DNA from 2 places in the Priestia sp. FSL H7-0729 genome. Region 2 is predicted to be linked to the other one. Evidence: a T-box and tRNA genes for the amino acid it is inferred to sense, from the RefSeq annotation. Region 2 holds a T-box; the other holds one or more tRNA genes.

Region 1 (4,720 bases), on a different contig from region 2:
TTCTCGGGTGACTGGGGAATGAGCTTCCGGACAGAGCCTCCTGATTCGTTTGACCGGCTTGTTCATGTGGTTCCTTTTGCCCTACGGCCACTGGCATGGATCTTTCGTTTATTCGTGTAAAATGAAACCCGGACGGGCAATATAACAGAAACATATTGTCCCAAGGAGTGAGTGAAATGAGAATGCTCATCGTTACAATACTTACGGTTATACTTAGTTTAGCGGGATTCACACCTGCCTCGGCTACGGGTGGCGCCATCCCGGATTATGCGAAGTGGGGAATTATTGCGGTCAAAGAAACGCAGACCAAGTATAATGTGGATATTTTGGACTATAAGCATATCGGTCGTACCTCTCTAACAGCGGATCAATCACGGGAACAGTTCAAGCTATGGGTTCGTGCCAAAGACGGCAAGCAATTCGCTGTCTATGTAAATGTTGATTTTAATCCTTCTACACAGCAATTGAAAAAAGTACAATTTTCCGAATCGGATCGACACTGATCCGTTACTGAACTTGGTGATTACAAGCCATGTTTGCATATCAGCTACATCATTGGAGGAACCAGACTACCTTAATCTTTAAGGTGAAAGTCTGGTTTTTTTATTTGCTAAAATCCTTTTTTTACTATTGAATAAAGAACTTATGTTCGCATATAATAAGAAATACAAACAAACGTTCTTATCGGAGGGATGATTATGCTAGGGAAATATATTGGCCAGATGGTGGAGCTTGTCTACATGGATCGTGCAGGGCAGATTACGCAGCGACAGATTCGAATTAACAGTGTACGTGGCGGGATGATTAGAGCATCAGCGGGAAAAGAAGGCTCACCCCGAACATTTCTGGAGCAAGGTATTCTGGCATGGCGTCCTGTTACCGATCTGAATGGGGAGGTGAAGTATGCTGAACGATTTTGAACGCAAGATTTTGCGTATTATGGTGAACTATGCAGGACAACGGCGCAGGTTGCCGCGTATGGATGAACTGGAGACCAAGACGGGACGAAGCAGAGCTTACATTCATGAGTCATTGCTGGAGCTTGAACGCACCGGTCACATCGCGTGGGAGAACCGGTCTACGCTTGAAGGGATACAGATTTTACAGGCATGGGAACAGGTACAACAGCCGATTCGCAAAAGTCAGCCTTCCGGTGATTCCGTAAAATATTTTACGGATTATTAGTCCCAATAAGAAAACGCCAACCCGGATATCCGGATCGGCGCTTACTGTGGCACACGTACGCATATGCATCTATTTTAGAACATGGGAAGTTGGTCCAGGTTATTGGTTGGGTCACCGTCGGCATCGCCGCGAATGTACATTTCGCCATCCTTGCCTTTAAATACATTCACACCGGCAATAGCGCCAGCCTTTACTTCTGCAAGTGCCTGCTGGTAGTCCAGTACACGTCCTGCTGAAGTCTGAAAGGCTGTAAGGTCACCGTCGCCATTTTTCTGTACGGCTGTGAAACTCTCGCGTGTTGTTTGATCCATGATGTCACACTCTCCTTATATGACGAGATAGGAATCTGCTTACCTGATTAGCCTATCCGAATTCATCGAAAGTATGCACCATGTGCGGATAAAGACCTGCCGACGCCGTGGTTTTACAAGCTCTTTCTCATACGAACATGCAGAATATCTGCATCATAAAAAGGCTCTTCCGAAATCACTTCATAGCCCAGTTTTTCATAGAATTTCTGTGCCTGACACTGCGCATCCAGTAAAGAATAGGATAATCCGAGTTCACGTGCCAGCTCCTCCATCGCGAGCAGAAGCACACGTCCATAACCAAATGAACGATGAGACTCAAGCACCGCGATCCGCTGCATTTTGGCCGTATCCTTGCTGTAATAGATCAGACGTCCTGTGGCAACAGCTTGCCCATCCGTACTTAACAATATATGATGCACATCCGGACTGATGACATCATATTGATCAATCTCAATCTCGGCAGGCACCTGTTGCTCGATAACAAAAACGTGATGGCGAATTCCCAGGGCTTGCTCCAGTTGTTCTTCTGTCGTTACATAACTAATCTCAGCTGCCAATTCCATTCCTTCTTTCTGCTCTTGCGCGACATATCAGACTGAATTATACAAAAAAATGTTTTTCCTGTATAGTGAAGTCTGGAACATATTGGGAGAGGAGGGGTAGTGATGGGCATGGCAGGCATCATGGTCATTACATTGTTAATGTCGGCGGGAATGATTGCTCTGTTGTATTATGTGACCAAGAAAGCATACTCACGCAAGTGGGATGAAGAAGAGTAATTCACCTCTTACCTTCACGGCAAAACTTCACTGCTTCCTCGCGGAGAATATACATCTTGAATTACAGATTTGGAGTATACGTCCAGCCAGACGGGCAGAGATTCAACATTTTCATTGGGTTGTTTTAACTGTTGGAATTGAACCGTATGTTCATCCCGCTCCAGGCCGCAACCAGTAACCGTGGTAATAAGAATCAGCAGCCCAGCGTAGAGAAAGAAGCATTTCGTAAATGTATGTTTAATGGATGTTAACCGATTTGTTAAGTTTCTCATAGGGAATTCACCTCGTTGTCTGAAATGGTAATCTTTCCTTTATTGTGCACCAATTCTGGTGAATTATAACCAAATAAATCATTGACAATGAACACGTTTACTTGATATGATACTGTTACTTGAATAGGGAATAATTATATATCATGATCTGTTAGCTCAGCTGGGAGAGCACTATCTTGACAGGGTAGGGGTCAGTGGTTCGAGCCCACTACAGATCATACACGAGAAGCCTTACGCTGTAAGGCTTCTTTTCTTTTTTTACATACAAACATGAATGAGATTTGAGAAAGCTTCATGTTCTTTTCCTTTTTTTAAACAAAACTTAAATAAAACATAAATTCAACGTAAGGTTCCTCTTCTATACTTGGTTCTGAGGTCATCATAGAACAGGAGAAGGAGAGAACTTATGAATTATTCCAACCCATTTACATCAAAGTTAGCCAGAGTAGGGATTGCGGGTACACTGGCTTTAATACTGGCAACAAGCCCACTTGCCAACATGGGGGTTGTGGCAGCGGAAGCAGTCCCACCTGTATCTACGAAGATACCTAACACACAGAAAGACTCCCTAGAGCAGTCTCCAATTCAATACCAGATCCAGGCTCGATTAAATGAGAAGGACATGACGATCCAGGGGAGCGAGAAGGTAACGTATCGCAACACAAGCAAGGATACCCTCCAGCAGTTGGTCCTTCATACATATGCTGACGCAAACCTCTCCAAGTCTACACAGGCGAGCATGTACCAACAGCATAATGAAAAGATTAGTGAAGATCACCCGGAGAAGACAGCGGAGGACTTTCTGGGTGGCATCGATATTCAGGCTGTAACAGCAGATAGCCAATCTCTCGATTTCCATAAGGAAAACCAAGCGTTGACCGTGCAGTTGAAAGAGCCCGTTCAACCAGGCGAATCGGTATCATTCCAACTGGAGTTTCAGTTGAATATACCCTATGGCTCACAGCGAGTTTCCTACTACAAGGACATGATCAATGGTGCGCACTGGTTCCCGGTGATGTCTGTTTACGACGAGGTTAAGCATCAATGGAACAAGGCACCGTATAGTCGAACTTTTGAGAGCGATTATTACACCTCATCGGACTTTGAAGTTCAATTTAATGTGCCTGAGGAGTATCAGGTAGCCATGCCTGGCTCTATCACCACTCAAGACAGTACAGAACATGGACGTAAAATTGTTTCTGCCGTAGCCGAGAATACGAGAGAGTTTGTTTTCTTTGCCAGTCCTAATCTTCAAGTGGAGCGCGCTACCCGTAACGGTCTGACGGTGGAATACTATTATTACAACGATGATCCATCCAAGAAAAAGATAGTTGACCGGTACATTAATCAGGCATTCAAGTTGATTGATTTCTATAGTGAGAAATATGGCAAGTATCCCTATCCAGAGTTCCGAATTGTCGAGACGTATGTACAAGGCGTTGCCGTGGAGTATGCGAGGCTCATCCAGATGGGACAGATTCAAAATGGTGCTATTCCAGAAGAAGACACAACCTTTGTTCATGAAATAGCGCATCAGTGGTTCCATGCATTGATCGGTAATAATTCGGAGACAGAATCCTTCCTGGATGAAGGCTTTGCTGATTTCTCCATGGTGTATTTTGCCGAGAAACAGGGAGACAAGCTAAATGGGTTCAGATCCATACAGTTTGATACTGCGCCCGTAGATATGGCGATTGCGTCAACAAACGATGAAGCTGGGGATTTAGCAGGTTTGGTGTATTATCAGAAGGGAAGACAAGCGATCTATCAGCTTTATCGTACCGTCGGCGAAGAGAAATTTGACGAATTGATGAGAACATATTTCAAACGCTACGTGTACCAGAATGCAACTTTAGAGGGGCTGCTCCACACCATTGAAGATGTGCTTGGTAAGGAAGTACGTTCAGAAATGCAGATGGCCCTATATCAGCCTAACTTTGTCTTAAAGCCGGAATACCAATTATCAGAGGAAGAGACAGCTGCCTATGTACATGACATGTTACAACAACAGTATCAGGCTGTCATCGGCATGATCCCTAATCTGCCTTATGAAGTGATGAATCGATTGATGGACAAAGTCCTTCAAGGCGAGGAATTAACCATTGTGCTCAGCGATCAGGTGAGTAAGCATGCAACTAAACAACAGGAAGATATGGTTAATCAGTTGACCGGA
Region 2 (4,720 bases):
CGTCTCGCCTTCATGCGGCAGATGCTGCCAGATCTCTTCGGAGATGTATGGCATGAACGGATGAATCAGACGCATAGTCTGATCGAGCACATAAGCCAGCACGGATTGCGTTTTTTTCTTGGCAACCGGATCTTCCCCGTAGAAGGACAGTTTAGCAAACTCAATGTACCAGTCACACAGGTCATCCCAGATAAAGTTATAAAGCACACGACCCGTTTCCCCAAATTCATACGCTTCGATTAGACGCGTAATATCGCGGGAAGTTTCGTTCAGACGGTGCAAAATCCAATAATCCGCTGTACCAAGCTCTCCGCTGATGTCGCGATCCTCATAGGTGAATCCTTCCAGATTCATCAATGCAAAGCGCGAAGCATTCCAGATCTTGTTGGCAAAATTACGAGCCTGCTCCACCCGTTCCCAACGGAAACGTAGATCCTGACCTGGCGTACTGCTGGTTGAGATCATGTAACGCATTGCATCTGCGCCGTATTTCTCAATTACATCCAGTGGGTCTACACCGTTACCCAGTGATTTGGACATTTTGCGTCCATCTGCGTCACGAACAAGACCATGCATCAGCACATCCTTGAACGGAATCTCATCCGTGAATTCCAGTGCAGTGAAAATCATACGTGCAACCCAGAAATATATGATGTCATACCCTGTCACAAGTACACTTGTCGGATAATAACGTTGCAGGTCTTCCGTATCTTCCGGCCAGCCTAGTGTGGAGAATGGCCATAAGCCGGAGCTAAACCAAGTATCGAGTACATCGTCATCCTGTCTGAGCTTGCGTCCAGCATTTTCTGGCAGCGTAGTCGGATCTTCAGCAGATACGATGATTTCACCCGTTTCCTCATCATACCAGGCAGGAATACGATGTCCCCACCATAGTTGACGGGAAATACACCAGTCACGAACGTTCTCGATCCAGTTCAGATAGGTTTTCTCGAAACGATCTGGAACAAAATTAACCCCTTCGCCGCTTTGTTGTTTCTTGATCGCTCTCTCTGCAAGTGGCTTCATCTCAACAAACCACTGGGTAGACAGATACGGTTCAACAACAGCGCCGGTACGTTCACTGTGTCCAACCTGATGCGTGTGATCCTCGATGTTGATCAGTACACCTTGCTCTTTCATATCAGCAACAATCTGCTTGCGGCATTCACTGCGATCCAGTCCCTGATACTTGCCGGCTTCTGCATTCATTGTGCCGCTCTCATCCATGACCGTAATCTGAGGCAGATCATGACGAAGACCTACTTCAAAGTCATTCGGATCATGCGCAGGCGTGATTTTAACTGCACCACTTCCGAACTCTTTATCCACATAATCATCAGCGATAATTGGAATTTCTCGTCCGATGATAGGCAGTACAAGGACTTTGCCAATCATATCTGCATAGCGCTCATCCTTCGGATGAACAGCGACCGCTGTATCACCCAGCATCGTTTCAGGACGCGTTGTTGCTACTGTAACGTAGCCACTTCCGTCTTTGAGCGGGTAACGCAGATGGTACAGGTGACCCTGAACCTCTTTGTATTCAACCTCAATGTCGGACAGGGCAGTCCGGTTCACCGGGTCCCAGTTAATGATGCGTTTGCCACGATAAATAAGGCCTTTTTCATACAGCTGAACAAATACTTTGCGAACCGCTTGGGACAGACCTTCATCCAGCGTAAAACGTTCACGTGAGTAGTCAAGTGACAACCCCATTTTGCCCCATTGTTGACGAATGGTCGTGGCATATTGATCTTTCCAATCCCATACTTTCTCCAGAAACTTCTCGCGTCCCAGATCATAACGGGTCAGACCTTCTTCACGCAGTTTCTGCTCCACCTTGGTTTGGGTAGCAATACCTGCATGGTCGGAACCTGGGAGCCACAGTGCGTCGTAACCCTGCATGCGTTTTGTGCGGATCAGAATATCCTGCAGTGTAAAGTCAAGCGCATGCCCGATATGCAGCATCCCGGTCACATTCGGGGGTGGAATTACAATCGTATACGGCTCGGCATCTTTACGTTGACCGGCTTTGAAATATCCGCGCTCCATCCAGGTGGAGTACCATTTGTCCTCTGCCGCTTTAGGATCGTAAGTGGTCGGCATTTCTGTTGCAGCTGATTTTTTTTCCTCAGACATGTGTCATTCCTCCGTTACTTCATCTTCATCATCTTCGCCAAAAAAAACAAAAAAAACCTTTCATCCATCAAAGGACGAAAGGTTAGCTTTCGCGGTACCACCTTTGTTTCACGCTGACAGCAAGATAGACTTCACCCTCTGTACATGACGTGACACTTCAAGCAGATAACGGCTGCTACCGGCCCATCCTACCTCAGAAATAAATGACGGTAACTCTCATTCATCCCTTGTATTCAAACAGGCAACTCCCGGGCGACTTCGATCAGTTGGTTCCTGCGGAATCTCACAGCGTTGCAATTCCACTCTCTGAAAGGTCATACTGTCTACTACTCCCGTTCCACGTTGTTCTTCAAAAAACCTACACACATCATACCTTGCTCGTGCGCGATAGTCAACCTGACAACAGTGGATAAAGTGCGCTGGAATGCAGGTTTAGGGCAAATCATGCAAAAACCCGCAATCCTCAAGGGGATCACGGGTCGTAACGAAGGCTTTAACTACGGATTAAGGGATGTACAATATCTGACCTTCTTCCACAACTTGTTCAGACAATCGGTTATACAACTGAAGTTCCCTCGTGCTCAATTGGTATCGATCTGCAATGGCATCCAGTGTATCTTCCCGCTGGACGATGCACAGTTTCACTTTACGGAATGGCGTCTGGTCCACGATCGTTCTCAGGAACAGATTCTTCCATTCCACATCCTCTGGTGCATACGTTTCTTCCTGTATCACACCAGCTGGAACCTCTTCGCCTCTCTCCACTTCAGCATCGCGTGCTGATCTGCCAGAGGATAACAAGGAAGAGATACCCACACCCTCCTCTTGTCGTGGTGCGGATTCCTTTTTGCTGCCAAAAGCAACCTTCATCTCCGGCTTGTCTTCCGTCTCAGCCACAGGTTCAGGAACAAATGCTTCATTCTGCACAAACTCATCTACCCCAGCCGTCTCAAAAGAAGGGCGGTCTTCCTCAGCGTTGCCTGGTTCGGAAGCAGCGAATACACCTTGCCAGTTCTCAGCCTGTGGTTCAACCGGAACATCAACTGCCTGATTCTCCTGCTGAGGTACAGATCTCGCTGATTCGAAGTGCCATACATCTGGTTTGTCCGGTACATCTGGTGCTGCGAACTCATTAGATGATTGAGCAGTAGGCTCTGAAATTGCTTGATCTGAATTTCTAGGCTCCTCAGGCAATGCATCCACGGAAGGCTCGGACCATGCCGAAGACTCTTCTTCCAGAGGCAGCAATGGTTCCGACTCAGGGTAAGAAGCTAACCGATCAGCGGTCTCAGCCATAAATGACGAGATGGGAGAAGGTTCGCTGTATTGCTCCTGGGATGCCAGTGCATCTCCATTCGCTGTCAGAGATGCAGGATCTTCGTTTGCATCAGGTTGTCTGTTTTCGTTAGCGTACTCCGCACTTTGCTCCGCCGATTGAAGTGGCTCCGCCGAGGATAAGTTCGCATATTCCTGATGATATTCCGGCGCACCATAGGCAATTTCTGCTGCATTCGCAAGTCTCTCTTCCTCACTCCGCTGAAGCAGATATTCTTGTGCAAATGTGTTCGGGTCGCTATCTGTCTGTTCTGCTTCATCGGAACGGTTGGATTGCTGAGCTTCAGGTGAGTGGACAACTGTAAACTCATCTGCTGACCACACTTGCGGCTCTTCAACAGGAAAGCCCTCGATGCCTCGCAGCGACAACACGCCAGTAATGTTCAGACTGCGATTGGATAACAGATCCACGTCGAAATTTTCAATCTCGATGGAAATATCCTCAATTGATCTGACCCGGTTCAGCGGCACTGTGATCTCCACGGGAATGAAATGTTTGAGCTCCTCTGAAGCCTCATTTTCTCCTCTGTACGCGCCTGTTAGTAAAAGATGCCCTCTTAACGTGGCATGATCATCCTGCCCTATGACTTGAATGCGCGGGTATAGTTCAATTTCTTCCAATTCCTCAATCACAGGGACTCCCTCAGACAAATGAACGCGCTCATAAATATCGAACCGCAAACCATAAGGTTGATTCAACAAAGGTGGCGTCCTCCTTTCGGCATATGTTCACCATGATCCTTCTCATGGGACTGATCCATGGTCCAAATCCTTCGTTACCCCATCTATATGCCTTGAATGAGATGAGCATGCCACCTTTTGAAAAACCTTGCTATATATGTTCAACTCATCGTTATTTACACTGTCACTCCAATGACAGAACAACCTTCCGATCGCTGTTATCCCCAGATTTTTCATTCCTTTTTATAAAAGGGAAATCCGGGGATAGCTTATGCTTCCGAAGCAGCTTTCTTTCAGAAAGCTTTTAGGCGAACGCTTTGCTTCTTCTGGTTGTTTCTGTCCTTTCCGTTTTCGTGTAAATAGTTAGTTGAACTTATACAGTATAATTAATAAGCCCGCTCGCGCTCTGCCAGTTGTGTAAAATCGGACGGCCAAGGGTCATTCACTTCAATTATGGCTCCAGTTAACGGATGGCTAAAATTCAGCATTTCTCCGTGAAGCGCCTGCCGACCAATGGCATCCGCTCTCCCACCATACAACTCATCACCGATGAGCGGATGTCCCG

What was found. A T-box is a leader RNA that pairs with one kind of tRNA and senses whether it is charged. The one in region 2 lies ahead of MHH93_RS21400 (valine--tRNA ligase), so its partner is inferred to be a tRNA-Val.
Region 1: it encodes a tRNA-Val, which carries the amino acid that the T-box ahead of MHH93_RS21400 (valine--tRNA ligase) is inferred to sense. The anticodon was not compared.

The regions. Positions count from the first base shown of each region.
Region 1 is NZ_JBBOTQ010000004.1:154,778-159,497, forward strand. It holds gene MHH93_RS11825 (hypothetical protein) at 1-120, shown strand, start outside; gene MHH93_RS11830 (DUF3889 domain-containing protein) at 177-503, shown strand; gene MHH93_RS11835 (hypothetical protein) at 699-920, shown strand; gene MHH93_RS11840 (hypothetical protein) at 904-1,185, shown strand; gene MHH93_RS11845 (DUF3892 domain-containing protein) at 1,260-1,496, opposite strand; gene MHH93_RS11850 (GNAT family N-acetyltransferase) at 1,610-2,053, opposite strand; gene MHH93_RS11855 (hypothetical protein) at 2,290-2,547, opposite strand; tRNA gene MHH93_RS11860 (tRNA-Val) at 2,693-2,765, shown strand; gene MHH93_RS11865 (M1 family metallopeptidase) at 2,954-4,720, shown strand, end outside.
Region 2 is NZ_JBBOTQ010000011.1:25,785-30,504, forward strand. It holds gene MHH93_RS21400 (valine--tRNA ligase) at 1-2,139, opposite strand, end outside; T-box leader at 2,207-2,488, opposite strand; gene MHH93_RS21405 (LysM peptidoglycan-binding domain-containing protein) at 2,644-4,176, opposite strand; gene MHH93_RS21410 (RluA family pseudouridine synthase) at 4,542-4,720, opposite strand, start outside.